One region of the Agarilytica rhodophyticola genome, then DNA from elsewhere that is predicted to be linked to it. Evidence: predicted binding sites of a transcription regulator. Region 1 holds the regulator's gene; each other region holds the start of a gene.
The links. Region 1 encodes sigma-54, which starts transcription at its own class of promoters, with help from an activator protein. Its sites were predicted from a motif close to TGGCACANNNNTTGCNNT; they were not measured.

Region 1 (6,301 bases):
TATCCATTTAGCAACAAATCCAGTGATATCGTTAATCATCTCCTCTACGCTATTCTGGCTCGACAAGTAATCTGCTACTTCAACATCAAGGCCAGTTTTGAGACGTAAACCTGGTTCCCAGTGAGGATTAGGAAGGCTGCGAACATCAAAAATAAAATCAGCGTCGGTAGGAGCTCCATACTTGAATCCAAAGGAACTGAACATAATTGACATGCTCTTGCTTTGGGGGCCAACGATGAGTTGTCGCATGGTGCTGCGCATTTCGTGCAAATTGAGAGCACTAGTATCGATGATAATATCGGCAAAACCGACAATAGGAGCAAGGATATCCCGTTCTTTTTCAAGTGCCTCATTAAGTCCAGTATTTTCATCCGACAAAGGATGGCGACGGCGAGTTTCACTAAAACGCTTGATTAATACATTGGTATGAGTGTCTAGATAGATAACTTTATAGTTTTCACGGGGGATTTGGGAGGATTTTAATATGCCCGAGAGAGTGCCTAAATCCTTGTCGAGATTTCTCGCGTCTATACCAATGGCAAAACGTTCCTTCTCTTGCTGATTTATATGCTCAATCAATGATGGCAACAAGGTGACGGGAATATTATCAATACAGGTAAACCCTTCATCTTCCAGTAGATGTAAGGCTGAAGTTTTGCCCGACCCTGAGCGACCACTGATTACTAAAAAGCTCATGACAGATCCCGCTTATATAGAGGTTAAGATGACGATGTTATCGCATCGAAAAGTGCATCATCAGATGATACGGAACGTATTGTGCTGACAAAATCAGCATCTTGTAAAAGTTGTGCCAAGCTTGCCAACGACTCTAGATGGCTACTCTCTGCATTTTCCGGTACTAACATTGCAAATATAATATCAACTGGCTTGCCGTCCACTGCGTCGAAGTCAATGGGGGATGCTAGTGTCATGCAGGCGCCATATGTATGACCGCCGGTATTAAAGCGGCAATGAGGAATTGCGATACCATCACCAATACCGGTTGTACCCAATTTTTCTCGGTTAATAAGACTTTGATAAAGTTCATCGACATCAAAGCCTTCGATATCGTTCGCAAAATTCTGTGCCAGTGTTTCAATCACACGCTTTTTACTGCCACCTTCAATTTTTGCCACTGTTCTCTTTGTTGAGAGAATGCTTTTAATTAACATAGATTCTTTGGTAGTTTTTTAAACAATTTTAATAATAAAGACTGCCATTTTATCAGTTTTATTTACTGTGTAACGAACACAATACACTGTGTGTTTAGCAATGATTATTTTTTATCTTATCCAGTACTATATAGATAAAACGTATACAAAATATGGAGTCGTGGGCGAATGGGCCAACTAGCCCCCTTAAAATAAAGATATACGTGTTTAGCTTGGCGTATTAGAAGATTGCTCAACTATATTTAGGAAGACATAGATGAATGTCGATTCAATAGTTTATTGCGCAAGCCAATACACAAAAATACAGAGTGCTCTATAACATTAAGACTAATAGTTTAAACTAGTCGTTTACGCTCGTTGGAAGGTGGAATGCCAAGTGACTCTCGATATTTGGCTATGGTTCTACGGGCAACTTTAATACCTTTCTCTTCAAGTATTCCTGTGATCTTCGAGTCACTCAAGGGTTTTCTGGCGTTTTCAGCAGCGATTAGTTTTTTAATAATGGCGCGAATAGCGGTTGAAGAGCATTCTCCACCTGCTTCTGTTGCTACATGGCTTGAGAAAAAGTACTTAAGTTCAAATATACCTTGTGGTGTATGCATATATTTTTGCGTTGTTACCCGAGAAATTGTCGATTCATGCATTTCAACAATTTCCGCAACATCGTGTAATACCATAGGTTTCATAGCTTCTGGGCCATGATCAAGAAAGCCCTGTTGCTTCTCAACGATGCATGTAGCCACTTTCAATAATGTCTCATTGCGGCTCTGCAAGCTTTTTAAAAACCACCTAGCTTCCTGAAGGTTATCTCTTAAAAAGGTATTGTCAGTGCTTGAGTCTGCTCTTTTAACTAAGGACGCATAATCATTATTGATGCGAATTCGAGGAGCTATTTCAGGGTTTAACTGCACTGTCCAACGATCATCTACCTTTTTAACAAAAACATCAGGTACCACATATTCGGTTGAGTCTGTGCCAATATGTTCCCCTGGGCGTGGGTTAAGCGTCTGAATGACTTTAATAGCAAGTTGCAGTTCGGCTTCTTTAATCTTCAATTTGCGCATTAACTGCTTGAAATCTCGATTGCCAAGTACTTCTAGGTAGTCTTCAATAATTTTACGGGCGTAATTAACGCCTGGTTCATTAGGATCATACTGGTTTAGCTGTATCAGTAAACACTCGCTGATATTTTGGCTGGCTACCCCTATGGGATCAAATTGCTGAATTCTGTGCAATACAGCAACTAGCTCATCCATCTCTAATTCTTCATGATGGGCTTGTAGGCCTGTGTATATATCATCCAAGGACTGACACAACATACCATTGGGCTCTACCGCATCTATGATAGCCTCGGCAATTTCTATATCTAGATCCGACATTGGTGTTAGATTGAGTTGCCAAAGTAAGTGGTCTTGGATTGTCTCGGACGAGGTGCGACGAGATTCAAAATCCATATCTTCGTTATCGTTTCTCGAAGCGCCGGGGGATGATGATGCTTGGTAGACATCATCCCAATTGGTATCAACCGCCAGCTCATTGGGAATGGTATCACTCCATTCGCTATCTAGACGCGCTTCTTCATTCGAAGAGTTTGGATTTTCATCGCTAGAGTTAGTGCTTTCGCTATTTAAAGAAGAATCGTTAGGTTTGGCAAAATCTTCCGAAGGAGAAGAGTCAGCCCCTTTTTCCCCTGAATCGTTGTCTGAGCTACTGGATTCATCAGATATCTCTAACATAGGGTTAGAGTCCAGCGCTTCCTGAATCTCTGATTGCAAATCTAAGGTTGATAGCTGAAGAAGGCGAATCGCTTGCTGCAACTGGGGAGTCATTGTAAGTTGCTGACCCAGCTTTAGTTGAAGAGATTGCTTCATATGCGCTAACACTTGCCCCGGTTGATTGTATGTTATGTGACAGCCGCTTGATTCCATTTAGGAAAGCAGACCCTTATAAGTTTAGACTGAGCGAGGCTCTCAGGCAACGGTTTTGCGTTAAAAATAAAGCAAACATTGTGCCGTATATAGGTCACTGCTTGAGCAATTTGTCAAGTATTAAACTCAAAACAATTAGGCTTAGTGTCAGATATGGCCTAAAGCTGAAAATGCTGTCCTAGATAGACTTCCCGCACTTTTTGGTTATTGAGTACGGTGGCGGCATCGCCATCAGCAATGATGTGGCCTTCGGATACGATGTAAGATTTCTCGCATATATCGAGCGTTTCTCTAACATGATGATCGGTAATGAGAACGCCAATGTTTTTGGCTTTTAGTTGCTGGATGATACCTTTGATATCACTAACTGAAATGGGATCGACGCCAGCAAAGGGCTCGTCAAGTAATATAAAATCTGGTTCTGTGGCTAACGCTCGTGCAATTTCTACGCGTCGGCGCTCGCCACCAGATAGCGCCATCCCGAGGCTATCTTTAATGTGAGTGATGTGAAACTCTTCCAGTAGCTTATTTAGAATTTCTTGCCGTTGCTTACGCTTTAAGCCTTTGCGAGTCTCCAATATCGCCAAGATATTTTGGCTGACCGTAAGTTTTCGAAACACCGAGGCTTCCTGGGGTAAGTAGCCCAGACCGCGCCTTGCCCGGCCATGCATGGGCTGGCGAGTGACATCTTCACCATTGATAAAGACTTGGCCTCGATCTGCCCTTACTATGCCAGCGATCATATAAAAGCAGGTTGTCTTGCCCGCGCCATTAGGGCCGAGCAAGCCCACAACTTGTCCTTGGTTTACCGACACTGAGACATCGATAACCACTTGTCTGCCTTTGTAACTTTTTGCGAGATGTTTAGCTTCTAATTGCGACATTAAGACGACTGCTTATTGATATGCTAGTTGGTTATTATGTTGTTTTATTCTGTATCTTCGAGAGGGGGCGAGGAGGTTTCATTTTCCTCTGTGTCTACCGTCTCGTTGCTTTCTTCTTCATTTGAATCAGAATCGATGATGTCTTCTTCAGGCTCGGATTCTATGCTGGAATTGTCTTCTTGCCCTTCCTCGCCATTGATAGACTCTAAGGTTTTTGGTGGGATAACCATGCGCACCCGCTCTTTGGTGCCGTCTGCAGAAGTTTTTCCACCTGCTTTTACTAACGCTTTTTTCACATCGTATTCAATACGATTACCGCTTAAACTTGTGCCATCTTGGTCAAGAGAGGCGTTTTCAATAAGAAACAGCGTCTCGTTTGACGCTGAGTATTCAAGTGTATTGGCCACAGCGGTAACCGGAGGGCTGTTTTCTTTCGGGGTTTGTTGAAAACGGGCGGGGTTACCTGTTGCCACAATTTTTTTGGCAGAGTCAACCTTGCCTTTTTCGAATTTACCGTAGTAAACCACTTTACTAGCATTGATTTTAAGGCTGCCTTGCTGCAAAACCACATTACCCAAGAACGTTGTTGTTCCTGCTCGGATATCAAACTCGTGTGTGTCAGCATCGATGAACATCGTCTGTGTGTCATCGTCTGGTAGTGTCCAGGCATTGGTTGCTAATAACACTGCTAGAGAGATAAATATAAATTTAAGTTGGATCATAGAGTCCACGAACTTTAGATAATAGCTTTAATTTTTGTGCGACAAAATCAGCATGAAGGCCTGTGCCTTTGATTTCTACGCTATCAGAATTTATTTTTACAGCTTCAGCTGTTTCAGCGACCTTGCCTATTGGATCAACGTTTAACCTCTGTGTGGTAATGGTGGTGGTAATACCATCGGCATCTGTATGCTTCACGACTACATTATTCCACAATTCTATACGCTCATTTAGGGACGTTATTTTGCCTTTATTCGCTAATACAAGCCAGGGTTCCTTGTCCTGATAAAACACCAATTGGGGCTTATCTATCAAGGTGAAGATCTCTTGTGCTTCATCTTCATCCTGAGTTCGGTAGTGCTCCAACTTGACTGCATCAAAGGTGTAACTTAGACCGCCATCATCCTGGAAATGTGTTGTTGTTGTATTGCGAGCGACTGCGAAAGGCACAGCATCCACTTCTGTGTGTAATGCCGGCGATGTGCCTAAAATGCGAGGTGGCGAGTCACCAAAGTATATAATGGCGGATAATAGCGCCAAAATAAATACAATGTACAGACTAGTTCTAGTCACTTAAATAAACCTCAAGTGCTGAGTCAAACGTGCCTTGCGCAAGCATTATCATATCGCATACTTCTCTCACCGCACCATCACCGCCTTTTTTTGTTGTTTGCCAATGGCTGCGTTTCGCTACTTCCGGATGGGCATTTGCAACACTAATACTTAAACCTGCACGTATCATGACTGTCAAATCAGGGTAGTCATCGCCTACGTAGGCGATGTCTTCATAAGCACATGGAAAGTCTTCTTGTAACTCTCGTAGTGCATCAAATTTATCCTCTCGGCCCTGTTTCAATAAATGAATACCTAAGTCTTTTGCCCGCCTAGCAACAATCTCACTCGTTCTGCCTGTAATAATTCCCACTTCCACACCTGATCGGCGGAGCATCTTAATGCCGTGCCCATCTAATGTGTTAAACGATTTGATTTCGGAGCCGGTGCTAGAAAAATATATTTTACCGTCAGACATTACGCCGTCGACATCCAATAGCAGCAGTTTAATTTTGCTTGCTCTGGCCATTATTTCACTATCTTGTATTTGCATTGGATTGCTCATTATTTAAATAATTCCCGCTCGCAATAAGTCGTGCATATGTAAAACTCCAATCACTTCCTGTTCATTATTTTTAACTACTAGGGCAGTAATTTTGCGTGTTTGCATTATCCCCAATGCTTCGGCAGCAAGCATATTTTGATTTATCGTCTTGGGGTTTTTTGTCATAACTTCGCCAGTCTCAAGGCTATTAATATTCAAACCTGCCTCTATCGCACGGCGAAGATCGCCATCGGTAAAAATACCCATCAGCTGCTGGCTTTGGCTTACTACAATAGTCATTCCGAAGCCCTTTGTTGTCATTTCGCTGAGAGCTTCTTTTAACGGTGTGCTTGCCGTCACTTTGGGAATCTCTGTATCTCCATGCATCACATCTTGTACACGCAGTAAAAGCTTTTTCCCCAATGCGCCGCCGGGATGAGAAAAGGCAAAATCTTCAGCAGTAAACCCTCTCGCTTCGAGCAGGGCGACGGCTAGAGCATC
Region 2 (6,301 bases), 2.7 Mb from region 1:
AGAAGTCTTATCAGCTAACTATCATTTCATTACCGACAGCATGTCACCACCACGATAATAAAAAACCTATAGCAAGAATGCTACTTGCGGCAAGAACAAAACCTAGCCACCAAGTTCTAAAAAGCACTTTCGGTATCGGTACGGACGCGGGCCAATGCATCCATCCTGTCATCATAGGTGTTATCAAATTGTGCGAGAGATGTATCATATAAAACAACACCATTAACACATGAATAACAACGGCTATTTGAATAATCGTTGCAAACAAATAGTGTAGTTGTAATAGTTCACGAGAGAGTTCGCTTGACAACATGCTGTAAAAGCGCCCCTCCAACATTTCATCGCGGTCTGCGATAAATAAGCCACTAAATGCTTGAAAACCGACGACTCCCAAAATAATAAGTACGGCTATTCCTCCTGCCACATTATGTCCTCGGTCTGGATATACTTGCCCTTTAGCTAGTGCTTTTAGGTGGACAGATACTTTTAATGGATTTACTAATAAAGGAAATAAAAGTGCATTGCTGCTCCCCACCAACCCCCAAAGTAAGCGAAATAACAACAATGCCAATACAATTTCACCGACAAGACTATGCCATTCGTAGAATCGCCAGCCGGTTACACCACTAACAAGAAGAAATAAAACACTCATTGCAAACGACCAATGGAACAAACGAATCCAGATATCCCACACTTTGATTCGCGAGTTGCTTTTTGTAGAATCATACGTTTCCATTTTAGTGAAAACTCCCCTCATCACATATAAGGTCGATAAACTAAGTAATCTTAATCGTCTTTTTTACGATAGTCATCATGGCAACCCTTGCAGCCACTATTCACCTTTCTCATAGCCGCTTTCAACTGTTCACGCCCTTGACCTGCCACTTTTTGAATTTCACTCACGCTATCGAGCATACGTTTATCCGCCTTGGCTACATCTTCTGGCGAAGCCTTCCAAAATGCAGGTAGTGTTGTATTTTTGCGATTAGCGGGGTTTTCACTGTGAGAGCCTTCTGGCCACATATGCGTTTGATCAAGACGTACAGAAGCTAGCAGACTTTCCGCTGCAATAGAGGCAATTTCAGCATCATATTTTATCTTACCTTTTGACATCTGGTTTAGCGTAAACCAATAATATTTGTACACCTGCATTAAAGATTGGCGTGCCTCAATCGCATCGTCATACGAGCCTTCATCCTTTGCCGCATTAGCCGTGATACTTAAAGTACCTAAAAAAGTCGCCACTAATCCTGCAAATAACCATAATTTCTTCATGTGAACCCCATACACCTAATTAACAATTCCGTGCAGCAACCACTAGCAATACAATTACATCGGAAACAATTGCTTCTTACACATATTTTTGTGACCCGGAAAATGCTAACAGTTGATAAAGTGAACAACAATAAGCCATATAGCAAATGACTTTTGCTATATGGCAACAATAGATAAGACTTTATCTAGTATATGGAGTTACCATAATTGAATACCGAGTAATACAAATTAAAACATCAAGAGGTACCGAAAAGTATGCTAAGCCGTAAGAGACTTTTTAAAGCCCCATCGACACCACTATAACCCGGCAAACCATCAGATAAACGAACAACTATTAAACCTATTTTCGACGACCATTACTCATTTAAATTTTAAGTAACAAATTTGCAGAGAATTTTTCTATTTTCAAAATCGCTCTATGGCTCACCTCAAATAGTCACATGAAAACCCATACTGGCATTAAAAATTCTCAGCTCGCTCTATAATTTTTAGACACGCTTAAAAGTACATATAAATAGGTAAACTATGATTATTAATAATTTAATGCCAGGGCTTATTCCCAATAACCTTACCACCATGGCCAATAGCTACAATGCATTGGCCGATTGGAGTTTTTATGATGTTGGAGCATTAACAGCGACAGAGTTTGAATTTTTAATTCAACAAAAAACTTTAGAAGGATCTATTCTTGTGGTTCATCCCTCAGGCACAAGGGATATGGGTGTCAGTAAACATTCTGACTTTAATAATCTAAGTGCCTCGAAAGGAAAAATGCTACAGCGTTATACAATAGCAGGCGTAGGTAGTTCAGATGTAGGTGCTGCTGCATTAGCAAGAAACTTCGCTGATCACTACCAAGAGCCTGTAGGGGCGATTGTTGCTGGTTACGGAGTAGCAGATTTGATGGGTGAAGCCCTAGGTGGATGGTTTGCACTTGGCGGTAGCAATCGCGAATTGGCTAAAGACCAAAGTTTAGATAATGAAAGCAGTCGTAAAGATAAAGCACAAGCGAAAGAAACCTTAGAAAAAAGTCCAGATTCTAGCACTTTATACAAGCTCCTCACTGACTCTAAGCGGCAAATAAAGTCTATTGGCGGCCACTCCAAAGGCTGTCTTAGTATCGCTCTTGCCTTACAAGTACTTACAGGTGAAAATAATAATGATCTTATTAAAAAAGCCCAATCAATAGAATACCTTACTTTGGGGACGGTCGTGGAGTTTCCTGATGGCTTTGAAAAAGTACTACAATTTATTGGTTCAATTGACTGGTTTGGAGGTATAAATTCTCGTCATAGAGCTGAGCGAATCATTGTTAACAATGCATGGCATCACCTTAATACCACTATGCCTATGCATCTAGATGTAAAGAAAGTTTTGGCGGAAAACAAAGTATAGAGAAAGTAATAGTCAAGAGTTAGCAAGCCCTTAAAAATCGAAAACTCAGCATACCATTGTAGATTTTTAAGGGCATTATACAGCGGCTGAATAATGTGTAAAAAGGCCTTTAGGTATAAATTTATAAAAATAACTAATCAAAAATTTCACATGCGATACAATTTTCAGTTGTACTTATGAGATAATTAACATGGAAGATATTATTGAGCCAAAAAATGGCATTAAAAATAGATGGTTGGGCAAATATTAAAAAAAACTCCGTACACTGGCACCTAAATGTATCGAATTCTCAACTGGCGCACCAAACAAACGCATCGTCGTACATTAAATCAACATATAATTACGCTAATATCGAGTTTAATATATTCCCGCTTAACCTCCGAAAAAGCCTAATTTTTAGCTACTTTTTACCTAAAACAAGTTAACCCTCCTCGGCCAAACAGCAATTAATGTATCTCTATATAGTTATGGCACATGCATTGCTCTAGAAAATAAAAAACTATCGCACCTTTGGTCGGGAGTTACACTTTTATACCTCACCATATCTACTACAGAGAGAATGCCTTATGTCTTATTTAGCTCCATCAGAATTCGTGACCAAAATGGTCGACGCGGGAGAAGCCAAAGTGTTCATGGCCACCCGTGATACCTTAATTCGTGCATATATGGCCGGAGCGACACTAGCCATCGCCGCAGTTTTTGCAGTGACAGTTGCTGTTCAAACCGGTTACCCCATCATCGGGGCAATATTATTTCCTGTAGGTTTCTCCATACTCTATTTAATGGGCTTCGACTTATTAACAGGTGTTTTTGTACTCGCACCGTTAGCGCTATTTGATAAGCGGCCTGGCGTTACCATCGGTGGTGTATTGCGAAATTGGGGGCTAGTATTTGTTGGTAATTTTGCAGGAGCACTGACGGTTGCATTAATGACGGCAATCATATTCACCTTTGGTTTTTCAGTTGAACCCAGTGGTGTAGGTATAAAGATTGCCGGTATAGGAGAAGCGCGGACATTGGGCTATAAAGAATATGGAGCAGCTGGAATGCTCACTATTTTTGTTAGAGGAATTTTATGTAATTGGATGGTATCTCTCGGCGTTGTAGGTGCGATGATTTCTACTTCTGTAAGCGGTAAAGTTATTGCTATGTGGATGCCTATTATGCTTTTCTTTGCCATGGCTTTTGAGCATTCTGTAGTTAATATGTATTTGTTCCCTTCAGCACTCATATTAGGCGGCGACTTTTCGATAATGGATTACTTGATTTGGAATGAATTACCCGTAGTCCTCGGTAACCTCGTGGGTGGTTTGACAATGACAGGACTAACCCTCTACTCCACACATATACGTACAGCACCAAAGCGCTCATTAGCTTAAGCTTTACCTATTCGGAGTGCGTGTTATGTATTTAAAATACGCACTCTATTTTTAACCTAGTAGCTTAAAACAGAATGACAATATAACGTTATTTAACACAATTTAAGATCATTATTTGCAACCGACAAGATTTAAAATATACCGCTAAAATAGAATTGCGCTTACAAAATAGCCTGCCGCCGCCAGGAAGATTAAAAATAAAGCAATAACAAGATCAATATCAGCATATTACTGGTCGTCTGAATAAACCAGAATGTCACATGAAAGAACCTCCCCTTCCTTTCGCCGAATCATCTGTTAAAAATTGGCTATATAATAGACCTAAAGATAATGGCACAATATAAAACATACTCACCTATCAATAGGAACATATAGTTAGACACCTGATTGATATCAAACAAAAGCATCGATATTTATTAGACGATATCTGACTATTCATTTTTACTCACTAGTTTAGTTACCAGCTAAATACATGCAACCCTATATTATTAATATGAACAATTTAAGACAATATTTACTGTGTATACATTGTATAACAAAACCAAACCTGGACAGTGTGGATTCGGTAAGCTAGGATAATTTGACTTCACCGAAAATCTATTTTTGGCCTAAAAAATTGTATTTAATGATCAATTCATTTTCAAATTACGAAATAAAAATGCCGAAAAAATACATAAAATGACAACACTGAAGTAATAGAATTTAAAAGCTATATGACACACTTTTATACAGATAAATAAAATTCTTCAAAATAAGGGCAAACATAGCCCCTCACTTTTAAAAAATTAAATATTTGGCACCCAGTATATGATATTTATATGATAATTAATTTATCAAGGGAACTATAAGACTAAGAAATATTCGAAAAAATATACATTAATATAAATAAAATTAGTAAAAATATTACCGTAGAAATTGGTTTTGTAAAAATATGTAAATACTTATTCTTACTAAAACTTTTATTAAGCTTCAATATATTTTGAGAAAAATAATGTTTAGGCAAATGCAGATCTTTATCCAAGTTGTAGAATCCGGAAGTTATACAAAAGCCAGTGATATTTTAGGTGTCGCGTCTTCTTCCATATCAAGACAAATATCTCGCTTAGAATCTGAATTGAATACGCAATTGTTAAAAAGAAATTCACGAACCCTTCAATTAACGGAAGCTGGAGAAGAATACTATAAAGAAAGTTGCCTCATCCTACAAAACGTACTGCAACTAAACGAGTCTATAAAAAGATCGAGTGACGAAATTGAAGGTCGATTAAACATTTCTGTATTAGACTCTTACGGCAGGATGTATGTTTTACCTAACATTTCTGAATTTTTATCGTTACATCCAAAATTAAAGGTTGAGATTGAGCTGAATAATCAAGTAGTTGACCTTTATAGCGATCGCTATGATATCGGTATTCGCCTAGGTAGGCCTGTGGATTCAAGGCTTGTCGCTCGTCCACTAATGCTCAATACTATGGCACTAGTGGTCGCGCCTTCATATATTAAAAAAAATGGTGAAGCAAAACATCCGAGTGATCTTAAACATCATAATTGCCTAAGCGTTAGTCGCAGTCGACAAGTCATTACATGGAAGTTTGATAAAAATGACGAGCATATCAAAGTTAATATCAGCGGAAACCTGAGTGCAACTGGTGGTTATCCACTTTTGGAAGCAGCGAAACAAGGTGTAGGTTATTTGATGATTCCCCAATGGATGGTGAAATCGGATTTACGAAAAGGAACATTATGTGAGGTTTTTACAGAATGGGATGCCAATATTCTAGGGTTAACCGAGTCAACATTGTATGCAACTCATCTAAAAGAACATCCCAGGAAAAAAAATATAAGGGCTTTTATCGATTTTTTGATGGAGAAAGTAGAATATCAACCCGTTATTCAACCGGCAGCTAAAAATCAAACAATCTGAGATAAAAGCTTACGTGAATGCAGCATCTCTTTGCCTGATAGTGAAAATGCAACTAATTCATTACTCATTGTTGTACACTTTGCATAGAAATTAGGTGCGGTTCCACTAATATTCCATTCTCCTCCTTCCTGAACTTTTGGTAAAAAACATAAAGGAAATGTAGGTGTTTTCAAAATCACGGGTATTGGAGGAACTTTCACTTCAGTAGGGTTACCAGTCAAGGTCTTAGCTAATGCACGAGCAGAAATATTAATCGCATCTATATACATGTGTAGCTTTCCATTTTGTTCGGCACAATCCCCCAGCGCATAGATACCTGGTTTACTGG
Region 3 (6,301 bases), 3.4 Mb from region 1:
CAAAACTTATCCGCCAATGCGGTAATCTTCATACTGTGGAAAAGGCAACAGCCAAAGCCTAGAGAAAGCCCTGGCAAGCACCATTAGCATAGTGCCTACCAAATAGCAGAAAGAAATAAGGGTATAAGAAAATAATATAACGTGTTATCTACTTTGCTTTGTAAACAACCCCAGGATTACAGTGCACCATATCAAACAGATCGGAGGCGGCTGCAAGCGTTTCGGATGCACCTAAAAATAGGTAGCCACCTGGTTTTAAAGTACCATGAATTCGAGTCAAAATATCCTTTTTCAATTCTGCAGAGAAATAAATGAGAACATTACGACAAAAAACAATATCAAACCTACCTAGTGATGCATAACTTTCCTGTAAGTTTAACGGGCGAAAGTTAATACGTTGACGTAAGTTTCTTTTCATTTGCCACTGCTCATCACCTTGTGGCTCAAAAAAACTATTCAAACGGTCGTTAGACAAACCACGATTAATAGATAACCTATCATAGATACCTTGTTTAGCTTGCTGCAAAATTTCACTGGATAAATCAGTAGCGATAATTTCAACATTGAGGTTTCGAACCGAGTTATTTTCCTTCAAGCACTCCTCAATAATCATACTCATAGAATATGGTTCCTGGCCTGAAGAGCAAGCAGCAGACCAAATACGAAAGCGGCCACCAGGCTGATCTTGACTGAGTTGAGGAAGAAGTGTGTGTTTCAGATAATCATAGGGATAAACATCCCGGAACCAAAAAGTTTCATTGGTCGTCATGACATCAATCACTTGCTGACGCACTTTGCCATTAGTTGGTTGCTTTATGAGGCTAACTAATTGTGCAGTAGAACTACACTTATGTTCAGACAATATCTTCTTTAAGCGTGTTTCTACTAAGTACTTTTTATTATCACCTAAATCAATACCAGCAATTTGTCTTAAATACTCCCGAAACTCGTGAAACTCAGAGATCGAAAGCTGAGCAATCGTATTATTTACCATTCGCAAGCCATTATTATTTGCCTGTTAGTCCGGAAAACGAATAATCGCAGAGAGCTTACTCGTCACCTATTAACTCAGCAATGCGAGAATTTACACGTTTCGCCAACTCATCGGGATGAAACTTAGCAAGAAAATCATTAGCGCCAACTTTTTTCACCATAGCTTCATTAAAGACACCACTTAACGAGGTATGGAGCACAATATGCATATCTTTTAATTGAGGATTGGCCCTTATCTCCGCAGTAAATGTATAGCCGTCCATTTCTGGCATTTCGATGTCGGACACCACAAGCAATAGCTCATTATAAGGATCTTTGCCTGATTCTATGAGCTCAAGCAAATAGTCAAGGGCTTCTTTGCCGTCTTTACGCAAGGTTGTTTTAACACCCAGGCTTTCTACAACCTTTTGTATTTGCTTACGAGCAATAGAAGAATCATCAACAATAAGGATATGTTTTTGAACTTGAATGTCTTCTTGCGCAGCTTCAATAATCTCGGCACTGACATCCTCCGCCATTGGCGAAACTTCAGCTAAGATTTTTTCCACGTCTATGATTTCAATCAACTTGCCATCTACCTCAGATACAGCGGTAAGGTAATTGTCTTTACCCGCTCCCTTGGGTGGCGGGTGTATATCCGCCCAATTCATGTTAACTATTCGTTCAACCCCCTTCACAAGAAAACCCTGAGTCGACCTATTATATTCGGCGATAATAACAAAACAGTTCTCAATATCTGTTAAAGGCGGATGACCTGTCGCTAACTTCATATCCATAATAGGTATCGTGCCGCCACGTATATGTGCAAGACCTCGAATAACAGGATGACGCTTGGGGATTTCACTCAGTGCTGGACACTGTAATACTTCTTTCACTTTAAACACGTTAATTCCATATAACTGTGAGCCGCCAAGATTGAATAGCAATAGTTCAAGGCGATTCTGCCCCACCAACTGAGTGCGCTGATTGACACTATCAAGAACACCAGCCATATTGTTTCCTCTTCTGCGTTTTAATAGTATTAGTATATTTGAAAATAAACTTAGCAAGAGGCACAAGCTTTGCTAACATGTACTTATATGGACGTTTTTATACATCCCAAATAATGATATAAATTGTCGTTCTCGCTTACAGCATAGGACAAGAATCATGGAACTACGCAGTTTTTTTGCATCACTATCGTTAGTATTACTCTCATATAACGCTATATCGGCCGAAAAGCAGAATATAGAAGCGCTTAGGAATCACGTTCTAGCTCATACAACGTCACATTATAGAAATGTTTTTGGTGAAGAGAATTTCAAAAATAATGTCAAAATTCGGATTGGTAATCTCGACTCGCGTCTCAGACTCAATAGATGTGACGACAATTTGACATTCAAGATCAGCCAACCTCCGCAAAATATAAGTAACATTACCGTTAAAACAAGTTGTGTTGGTAAGCATCGCTGGACAATCTATGTTCCAGTTAAAATTGATGTCTACGCTAATGTACTGGTAGCAAAACGCTCTTTATCACGAGGGCACTTATTTACCGAGCATGATCTAGATTATCGGCAGCTTAACACTGCATCGTCGGGATATGGTTATCTTGAGGATATGTCGCGCGTTATAGGTATGGAACTAAAAAGACCTATAAGCTCCGGGGATATCGTACATTTAGCATTACTGAAAAAACCAAATATTGTACGTAAAGGACAAACCGTTATCGTGACTTCCAAATCGCGTTTCTTATCTGTGGAAACAGAAGGCATTGCCTTAATCAGTGGCCAACTAGGCCAAGATATAAGAGTTAAAAACCAACGGTCAAATAAAATTGTACAAGCACGAATAGTTGCGCCAGGTATTGTCGCGACCCGTTAGCATTAAAGGCTTTCACGCTAAGAAAGTGAGTACATAGTGGATTCGGCCTTAGCACAGATCTATCATGATTCAATTTTTTTTAGAAAATTTAAAAAAAACACTAATGTTCTTAGTTCAGTGGCCGATAAGAGAATCAAAGAAACTATGTAAGCATCGTCCAACCAACTTAAGCGGCAATGATTATGGTTATCGATCCTGGAAGTAATGTTAATTCTCACGGTACCTCTGCTGGCAAAGCTCGCCAACAGAATGCGACAAAGTCAGACGAGCAGGGCCTTGCATCGCCTTCAACGAAGCAACAACCTGCTGAGTCAGACAGCGTGTCATTGAGCTCAGCCAGCTTAAGCATCGCTAAAATCGAAAGTAAAATTGCTGAAACGAGTGACATAGATACGGCAAAGGTTGACCGCATCAAGACTTCGGTAGATTCTGGTAACTATCAAATCGATAGCGGCGCAATCGCCAATACCCTGCTGCAGGAAGAACAGCAACTAGGTTAATTTATCCCCTATCACTATCTAGATAAGTTTTTAATAGCGGCACTGACTAAAAACTTACTCGCAAATAACACGGCAGTACACCGACTCGATTTCCACTCGGCGCTAGACATAGAACATTAAACATCACCCGTTCTAATTACCCTTTGGCCAAGTAGCGACGCAAAATTCAGCAATTGCAAATTAGTTGATACTTTGATCAGCCTTCTACGGTGTTAAGGCACAGAATATGCAAAGTTATGGTTTTACTGCCAATTTAATTACTGCCTCAAAATTATATGCATGACAACACATAAGTATTACAACTTTTCAATGTGAAGTAGAACGACATGAATACAGATATTGCAGCTCAAGATATAGAAAGACAAATTGCATCTGACATCGATGCATGTCACACATTGCTCGACCTACTGGATCAGGAGCAAGAAGCTCTTAAGGCAAGGGATGCAGATTTACTTGAACAAGTTGTTAAAAACAAAATGCCAGCCCTCTCCCATCTTGAAGAAAGTGCCAAGCGCAGAGCGAGCTGGGCAAATATCACTCAAGAAAAACAATCTTCAGGTAAATGGGAAGAGTTTGTTAATAGCTTTAATCAGCAGCAACTCAAAGAACACTGGCAAGAGTTGAAGCGACTCACACAACAATGCCAGCAAAAGAATGAAATAAATGGCAAAATTCTTAGCCGCCAACAACAGATTTATGGTCGTTTGGTGGGATTGTTACGTGGTCAAACCTCTGCGCCAAATTTATACAGTGCGGCTGGTACGGCGACAGCAAGTAGGTCATCAATTAAAGTGGACGAAGCCTAAAGCTTTTATCCGCCATTAAAGGCCCGCCAGTAAATGCTGGTACATTAGATTACTTCGTAAGGCCGCCAAGTCTTCTGGTCGATCAATATCATCCAAGATAGTATCGCACTTAACCTTTAAGCTAAGTTGCTTAGCTTTCGCTATAGTTTGTTCGAATACCTTCTCAGTCCCCCAAGCTATTCCCTCAAACAATTCTGGATAATATTTACCCAAAGCCAACAAAACATAACCTCCATCATGAGCAGGACCAATTACCAAGTCATTGTCGCCTTCACAAATAGCCTCCGTCACTCGCAGATAATAAGCGGTATCCAAATATGGACAGTCACTACCGATCAAAATTACTGCATCTGTGTGATCTATAGTTTGCTCCACCGCATAGGCAAGTCGTTTCCCTAAATCCTCGCCCACTTGAAGATAGTGTGCTGATGAGTTCTGATTAGCCAGAGATTCAATAAACTCTCCTCCTGCGGTAGACCATAGCTGATGAGAAACACCCTCCACTTGCGCCGCGACATTGGCCACATGGGTTAATAGGTTTTGGTGCAAAATCGCCGCTTGATCAGGTGTGAGTACAGGCAATAACCGTGTTTTAACTTTGCCTGGCTGAGGGGTTTTAGCAAACTGCAGAATAGTCGATGATTTCGATATCGACCGATTTATTGATACCACGCTTTAATCCTTTTTGAAGAAATACCCGTTTTAAATGCTAGTTGTAAAAACCACATCAAAATAGCTGTTTTAATAATACCTCGAGACTCCCAACGACGAGATGACGCCACCACACAATCGTCGAAAATGTAAGGTAGCGAATATTTTTTTAGACGGCGCGTCAAATCAATGTCTTCCATTAACTCTAAATCGCCATAGCCACCGTGCTGCCAAAAAAGTGATGACTTAACAAAAATCGCCTGATCTCCTGTCGCCACTTTAAATAGACGTGATCGCCAATTGATTCCTAAAGCAATAGATTGATAACGCCAGGAAGTATGACTAAGTCGTAGCCGAAAAAACCCCCAGTTATAATGGGTAATTATATTCTTTAGCAGATGAAAATTATCAGGTAAGGCTGTATCTACATGTAAGAATAACATATGAGCCCCCTTCGCTACCCTGGCCGCTAAATTCATTTGCCTGGCTCGACCGCAGGCGCTATGTACAACATATAAACCATTATCACTCAGAAGCTCGACGGTACCGTCAGAGCTTCCCCCATCGACAAAAATCACTTCCGTAGCCTCATCATCGCTCAAAGCCTTAAAGCGCGGCATCCTATTGGCGAGCATGGGCGCCTCATTCAACACAGGGATGATAATTGACAGAATAATCTCAGACATCAGCCAATACTAAACACTGTGCAACATGTTTACGACCCCCAAAGGCAAAAAAGCGCACTGGCTAACAAATAAGCGCATTCAAACAAGAGCTGCTTCATGAGCTTCCATGCATTTCGTTTATCCCAACCTTGTTATATAATATTCTACTTAAAATGCCCTCGTAGCATAACGGATAATGCAGTCCCCTCCTAAGGGAAAGATTGTAGGTTCGAATCCTGCCGAGGGCGCCATTTCTTTATCACATCCAAAAATTACTTCAATATTTAAATAGCAAGTTGGTACAGGTGCTCGAAGGCCTCCATTTTGGCGGTAGCTAGGTTTGCCTGTGAAGCTAGTTTTAGCAGCGCTCTTTTATCTTCTAATGCATCAGAAAGCTATAAATTATAGGGGTTTGTGAGGAATTCCATTGCTATTCGAAGTGTCTGTTCCACGACTTCGATAAACGCTCCTCGTCCTAACAACGCCCTTCGTCCCAACATAGCCTTCGTCCCAACATAGTTACATGTAATTTTTCACAACGGTGGTGCCTGCGCAATTGAGGTGACCGGTTTCAAGAGCGATGTACTTTTGTACTTCTCCAGGCACGATCTCGTGACTGCCATCAAGTTGTACATTTCTGCCAAAAATGGCATTAGAAGTAGAAGCTTAAACGTACTCCACCAAATATTATATTAATAGTACAAATAACTGTTTAAGGTTTGAAATAATAAACAGTACTATTTTAATGGTGTTGATTTGGCAAAAAAATATTTTCCAGATTTGAGCACTACATGACCAACAAATTACTGACCAATATTGAACT
Region 4 (6,301 bases), 3.4 Mb from region 1:
CTCTTTGCGCTGGGTTTTTCGGGGCCTGTACACTAATTGATGTAGCATCCACGGGAATTGCCACATCTGGACCAATAAGATCATTGATACTATCGGCTACACGTTTGGCTGTTGTAAAATCAGGAGTATGTAAATTAAATGTAATACGCTCCGTGCCACCAAAAGTGGTGTCGATAGCACGTTCCACCATAGCACCATCAGGAATACGGCCAACACTTGGTACGTTAACTGTTACACGAGAACCATCAGCACCTTCGGCACCAAAACCGCCGACAATAAGACTGCCCTGGGCAACGGCATAAGTTTTTCCGTCCAAACCTTTTAGTGGTGTCAATAATAAGGTACCGCCCCTAAGGCTTGAAGCATTCGCAATAGAAGAAATAGTAACATCCACTTTTTGTCCAGGCTTAGCAAATGGCGGTAACTCGGCATGAACCACAACCGCAGCAACATTACTCACCTGAAAATTCGCGCCATCAGGAATAGTAACACCAAACTGCCGTAGCATTGCCGCAAAAGACTGGCCAGTGAAAGGGGCTTGATTAGTCTTGTCTCCAGTACCGTCTAAACCAACCACTAATCCATAGCCTAGTAATTGGTTTACTCGAACACCGTCAACCGATGCAATATCTTTTATCCTTTCTGAAATCACATACGGAGAAAAACAAAAGCCGTACAATGCTATAAATAATAAATACCGTCGCATGATACTCTGCCTTAAAAGGGCCATATTGCACTATTAAAAAAACGACTTAGCCACCCCATCTCTTGGGAATCTGCCAATTCACCCGTACCAGAATATGTGATTCTGGCATTTGCTATTCGATTCGACTGTATAGTATTCTCAGGCGTAACATCTCCAGGGCGAATAAGACCACTGATACGAATAAATTCATCACCTCGATTTAGTGTTATCCACTTCTCGCCTCTTATAACTAGAGTTCCATTGGGAAATTTATCTACTACAGTCACACTAATATTACCTGTTAAACGATTACTTTGATCAGCACCGGCCTCGCCAGTAAATTCCCGTGTCCCGCTAAGTGCTGTACCCAAATTATATTCTCCAATACTTAGCTGGCCACCTAAAATTGTGCCCTCTCCTGTAGGTGCGAGTTCTACGTCATTCTCCTTAGTGATTTCGACATTACTACTCTTACTAGAGGAGGTTTGCTCCTGCAAAACGACAGTAATAATATCGCCAATATCTTTCGCCTTGCCGTCACTAAATAATATCAGACCGGAATTATCACTAAATAAAGAGCCATTGTGTGGGGTATTGCGCTCTGGCATAGTTTTTAAAACAGGCGCATAGTAGGGATCGTTGGGACGCGGAGGCGCTTGTATGACACAAGCGCTTAGTACACAACACATTGTCAACATCACCAAGAAATTACTAGCGTTGGAAAAAGGTTTGTCTCTTAAAGTTATCATTATTTCTTCACGCTATAAATTTTGAGATAAAAATTGCAGCATCTGATCAGCCGTTGAAACAACCTTAGAGTTCATTTCATATGCCCGTTGAGTCGTTATCATGTTCACCATTTCTTCAACGATATCGACATTGGAGTTTTCTAACATTCCCTGCTTAGTTTCCCCCAAACCATTTTCACCAGGTGTGCCGGTAAGAGGGTCTCCACTAGCGGCTGTCTCTAAAAATAAATTTCCACCTATTGCCTGAAGACCCGCAGGATTGACAAAATCTGTTACCTGGATATTTCCAAGTACAGCGGCGGCGGGTTGACCTGCAATAAAGGCACTTACCAAGCCATCGGTACCGATGGTAATATTTTCAACGTTGTCAGGAACTGTAATATTAGGATCGAGTAAAAGCCCACTGGCGTTGACTACCTGCCCTTCACCATTTAAATGGAACTGTCCATTGCGGGTATAGGCAATATTGCCATCGGGTTGTTGTATTTGAAAAAATCCACGTCCATCAATCGCCACATCTAAGATTTGACCGGTGATTTGTAAACTACCAGAAGTAAACTCTTTTTGGGTACCAACAACACGCACACCTGTGCCTAGCTGTAAACCTGAAGGTAGTTGTGTTTCTTCCGTATTTAAGCCACCGGGCTGACGCTGTATTTGGTAGAGTAAATCTTCAAATACCGCGCGATCGCGCTTAAATCCAACAGTGGAGGCGTTGGCTAAATTATTGGATATTGTTGTTAACTGCGTATCTTGTGCCGCCAATCCTGTTTTACTTACATACAATGCAGCGTGCATATTCTACCTCTACTTCAATACTTACGGTAATTATTACTATTAATTTTTGGCAACGGCGATACATCCTCGCATCGCTAACCTTGAGACTGCAACAGCCGTGCCGAAGCCTCTGAGTTTTCTTGGGCAACTTGCATTATTTTTATTTGCATTTCGAATTGTCGCGATAAACTTAAAATACTTGTCAATTCATTTACTGCATTAACGTTGCTACCCTCTAAAAAACCCGAAACTATTCTGACAGCCCCATCAGCCGGTATATCTTGATTGGGATCACGAGGACGAATGAGTCCATCTTCAGATTTTTCTAAACTATCAATTGGAGGATTAACTAATTTTATTCTTTCGATCTGGGCAATTTCTTCTACCCCTTGACCTAAAGGAATAATAGTAATTGTTCCATCTAGACCAATTTCTATTTTTTCAGACGGAGGAATAGCGATAGGCCCTCCATTACCGATAACCGGCAAACCATTTCCGGTGCGTAATATACCCACACTGTCGAGATGTAGAGAACCTGCTCGAGTATATGCCTCTTGCCCATCAACTGCTTGCACAGCAATAAACCCTTGCTGCTCAATGGCGATATCTAAATCTCTTCCTGTTTCTATCAAGGCACCATGAGAAAAATCTGTCGCAGGGCGTTCGGTTAACGCATAGGCACGAGTGGGAAAGCCATCTCCATAATAAATGGGCATACTACGAGCTTGGGCAAAGTCTGCTCGAAAACCGGTGGTATTGACATTGGCCAAGTTATTGGTGTGGCTGACCTGCGCCATCATATTGTTTTTGGCCCCTGTCATGGCAATGTACAATGCTTTATCCATAATAAATTCCGTCAAAAAAATGTATGTATAGACATAATGCTATTGAGTAATAGAAGTTGAGCAATATAAATGCCAAGAGAGAACTAACTGATAGAAGGATAGATTTTATAAAGACTGCAATACGAGTGTGAAAATAATAGAAAGAAGAAATTAAGATCGCCAATGCAACAGTCATATTTTTGGCAATAGCAATTGATAAGGCCTCTATTAACCCGGCATAAATATCTGCCGGGTTAATAAAAAATTATCTTAAATTGATAATTGTTTGGGTTACAGTGTCTGCGGTTTCGATAGTTTTAGCGCTTGCTTGGAAGTTACGTTGTGCAATAATAAGATTAACAAGCTCCGCGGATATATCTACATTCGACTCTTCTAAAGCGCCAGCTTGCACTGTGCCCAATGCACCTGTGTTAGCAGCGGCGACGCGCGGTTCCCCCGAGCGAAAGTTTTCTACCCATGTGCTATTACTTGAAGGCTCTAAGCCTTCTTCATTGGGAAAGTCTGCAAGAGCTACCTGCCCTAAAATCTGAGATTCCCCATTGGTAAAGCGCGCGAAAACAATACCACTAGCATCGATATTGAGGCCAGAGAGGCGCCCGGTTGCAAAACCATTTTGATCCGCATCATTAACGGAGAACGCCGATCCTGTTTGTGTCGTTCCTGTGTAGTCAATAATAAAATTCGAACTTGTAGGTGGCTCTGGAATTGGGATGGAGCCACCCGCTAGTACGTTTTGTGGCCCGGCAGCAGAGTTAGGCTGTCCTTCCTCATCCAAAGGAACCCAGTTGGAAATTAATATGGGCTCACTTCTAGTTGTATCTAGAGAACCGTCATCATTAAAAAATATATTATAAACGGCATCTGTTGCTACGGTATTCTGTGGCGGTGGCAGCAAAGTATTAGGGTCACCTATATCCTCGCCATCAATTTGTATGTGTACTTGCCAATGGTTAGGGGTTGTCGTAGGGTTATTGGGATCATATTCTTGCTTGACAAAATACTGTGTCATCACATGAGCAATCCCCAAGCTATCAAAAACCGTCATAGATGTAGCGCTGTTATACGTCGCTTGATCGGTGGGATCAAATTCATTAAGTGTAACATTAGTGAATTCAGTTGGGCTAATGGGTTGAAAAATTAAGGTGTTAGGAGGCGTCACCAAATCAAAACCTTCATCAAAAACAATATCAATAACCCCACCCACTACTAATGAATTAATAGAGGCGTCACTGCTACCGGCAGCAATACCATCAGCTGCAGCATCAACTTCTAACGTCTGCGGTAATGCATCTGGATCACCGAGCACTGTTATAGCATCACCATCATCTAAGCTATCGATACTAATTGCAATATCACCACCACCGGCAGAAGTTAATACCAAAGTACCTGCCGCTGCATTATGCACCGCTGAGATTCCAGGTAAGGTAGAATTACTAAGGCCATTAATTTCTGTTTCAAGTGCAGCTAAGCTATCCCCTGTTAATGTTACGCTGTTAACTGTTAAAGCAAGGTTACCAGCGGCACTGGTATAATTAGATATTGTCGCTTCCGTTCTTGCTGTTGCTGACACACCTTGTAAAGCATTGAGACCAGAAGCTGTTGTCGCTGCACTATCTCCAGCAACTGTATTATAAGTAACTGTATCACCATCGGGGTTAGTAACTTGAATAGGTTGTGCAGGGTAACCATTAGTGACTTGTGCTTCTCCAGAAACTGCTGCCAACGCTGGCGTGAGACCAATTAATGCAGAGTTAGCGGTATTACCACTAATTGAGATATCAGAACTTAGACCTTCTTCAGCTGCTGTTATAACAATTGCAAAGTTACCACCGCCGAGGTCTTGCGCACGAGCCACCACATCGATAGCTGTTTGCGGGGGCGTTGGAGTAAAGATTTGTGAGTTGATAACACTAGCCAAAATATTTAAATCATTAAACGTGGTAACGTTACGCGGCACACCCGTTGTTGTTTGTAGATTAACATCTACCGCTCCAAAATTTGTCGCCGGTGCAGTTAATTCAACGGTAAAATCCATTGGCGTTGTTAGAAAATCATTGGCTAATGGCAGTGTAAAAGGCGCACCTGTTAATACAGTAGTTGTGGCATTTTGCCTGCCGACCTGAGTAACACCAATACCCACACCTTCTGTGGTTAATGAGCGCCCTTCTCTTTGTAATACTGGCTCTGCTGCATCTAAATTTAATACCGATTCAACTAGGGTTGTTCGACGGGGAGCAAGATTGCTTGTTTGAATTTGAATATCCCCGGCTATACCACCAATATTGCCTTGGGCATCCGCAGGGAAGCCCTGCAAAAATGCGCCTGTAGTATTAACCACAAATCCTCTATCGTCTAAACCAAAAGCTCCTGCGCGAGTGTAGCGAGTTTCACCTTGTTGGTTTAATACAAAAAAGCCATTACCATTAATAGCAAGGTCTAAATCTTTTTCTGTAAAGGCAACATTTCCCTGTTCAAAGTTTTGTGCAACATCTTGAATCTGTACACCGCTACCAATGGCTACACTGCCCGAACCCTGTGCATAAACATCTCCAAATTCAACACGAGAGGATTTAAATCCAGTTGTCGAGGCATTAGCAATATTATTGCCGGTAACGTTAAGTTCTGTCGACGCGGCACGAATTCCGCTCAATGCTGTATCAAAAGGCATGACAACTTTCTCCTGAATTTATTACTTCTCAAAAACATCAATTTAATATGTTAATCAAATACTATTCATTAAATTGTTTAACATCCGCCAAACTCACGGCACCAATTCCAGCTAAGTTAAGAATAAGCGAACCGTTACTAGCAACGGTAACACTATTAACATTAGCGCTTAACGCTGTTTCTAGAACAGTATCGACACCATCAATACTTGATGTCACTTCAAATTTGTAAGTGCCTGCAGGCAAGCCATTTTCGTGGCTGCTTTGCCAATCGGTAAGATCACCATTAACTTCAAAATTCAAGCCATCCCAACGCATAACCATTTCACCTGCAGGTTGTTCACCTAAGCTAATTTGATCAACCAATTCACCAGCTTCGTTATATATACTGACCGATAAATCCCCTGTGCTAGAAGGAACATCTATACTGGCACTGACAACATTACCTGACTCTAAAATGGCTGTATCTGTGGGCACCGTAACCGAACGCCCAACCAGGCTCGATGCTTGTAGCGCTTGATTAGCAACAAAATTATTAGTAAAACTGTCAAAGTTATTATTGAGCTTATCGAGACTTTC

Region 2: the regulator sigma-54 is predicted to act here: its motif matches at 3,139-3,156, upstream of BVC89_RS15060 (formate/nitrite transporter family protein).
Region 3: the regulator sigma-54 is predicted to act here: its motif matches at 2,044-2,061, upstream of flgA (flagellar basal body P-ring formation chaperone FlgA).
Region 4: the regulator sigma-54 is predicted to act here: its motif matches at 3,114-3,131, upstream of BVC89_RS18050 (flagellar basal body rod protein FlgF).

The regions. Positions count from the first base shown of each region.
Region 1 covers NZ_CP020038.1:928,580-934,880, forward strand. Annotated here, with positions in the region: gene rapZ (RNase adapter RapZ) at 1-696, opposite strand, end outside; gene BVC89_RS03940 (PTS sugar transporter subunit IIA) at 720-1,172, opposite strand; gene BVC89_RS03945 (RNA polymerase factor sigma-54) at 1,508-3,043, opposite strand; gene lptB (LPS export ABC transporter ATP-binding protein) at 3,259-3,984, opposite strand; gene lptA (lipopolysaccharide transport periplasmic protein LptA) at 4,029-4,706, opposite strand; gene lptC (LPS export ABC transporter periplasmic protein LptC) at 4,693-5,277, opposite strand; gene kdsC (3-deoxy-manno-octulosonate-8-phosphatase KdsC) at 5,270-5,821, opposite strand; gene BVC89_RS03970 (KpsF/GutQ family sugar-phosphate isomerase) at 5,825-6,301, opposite strand, start outside.
Region 2 covers NZ_CP020038.1:3,601,381-3,607,681, reverse strand. Annotated here, with positions in the region: gene BVC89_RS15075 (cytochrome b/b6 domain-containing protein) at 44-736, opposite strand; gene BVC89_RS15070 (c-type cytochrome) at 787-1,275, opposite strand; gene BVC89_RS15065 (hypothetical protein) at 1,801-2,670, shown strand; gene BVC89_RS15060 (formate/nitrite transporter family protein) at 3,237-4,049, shown strand; gene BVC89_RS15055 (LysR family transcriptional regulator) at 5,041-5,973, shown strand; gene BVC89_RS15050 (NAD(P)/FAD-dependent oxidoreductase) at 5,961-6,301, opposite strand, start outside.
Region 3 covers NZ_CP020038.1:4,313,540-4,319,840, forward strand. Annotated here, with positions in the region: gene BVC89_RS18075 (CheR family methyltransferase) at 149-994, opposite strand; gene BVC89_RS18080 (chemotaxis protein CheV) at 1,050-1,985, opposite strand; gene flgA (flagellar basal body P-ring formation chaperone FlgA) at 2,143-2,856, shown strand; gene flgM (flagellar biosynthesis anti-sigma factor FlgM) at 3,039-3,356, shown strand; gene BVC89_RS18095 (flagella synthesis protein FlgN) at 3,683-4,162, shown strand; gene BVC89_RS18100 (TIGR04282 family arsenosugar biosynthesis glycosyltransferase) at 4,178-4,834, opposite strand; gene BVC89_RS18105 (TIGR04283 family arsenosugar biosynthesis glycosyltransferase) at 4,822-5,499, opposite strand; tRNA gene BVC89_RS18110 (tRNA-Arg) at 5,654-5,729, shown strand.
Region 4 covers NZ_CP020038.1:4,305,978-4,312,278, forward strand. Annotated here, with positions in the region: gene BVC89_RS18035 (flagellar basal body P-ring protein FlgI) at 1-706, opposite strand, end outside; gene flgH (flagellar basal body L-ring protein FlgH) at 718-1,434, opposite strand; gene flgG (flagellar basal-body rod protein FlgG) at 1,447-2,232, opposite strand; gene BVC89_RS18050 (flagellar basal body rod protein FlgF) at 2,307-3,056, opposite strand; gene BVC89_RS18055 (flagellar hook-basal body complex protein) at 3,301-5,724, opposite strand; gene BVC89_RS18060 (flagellar hook assembly protein FlgD) at 5,786-6,301, opposite strand, start outside.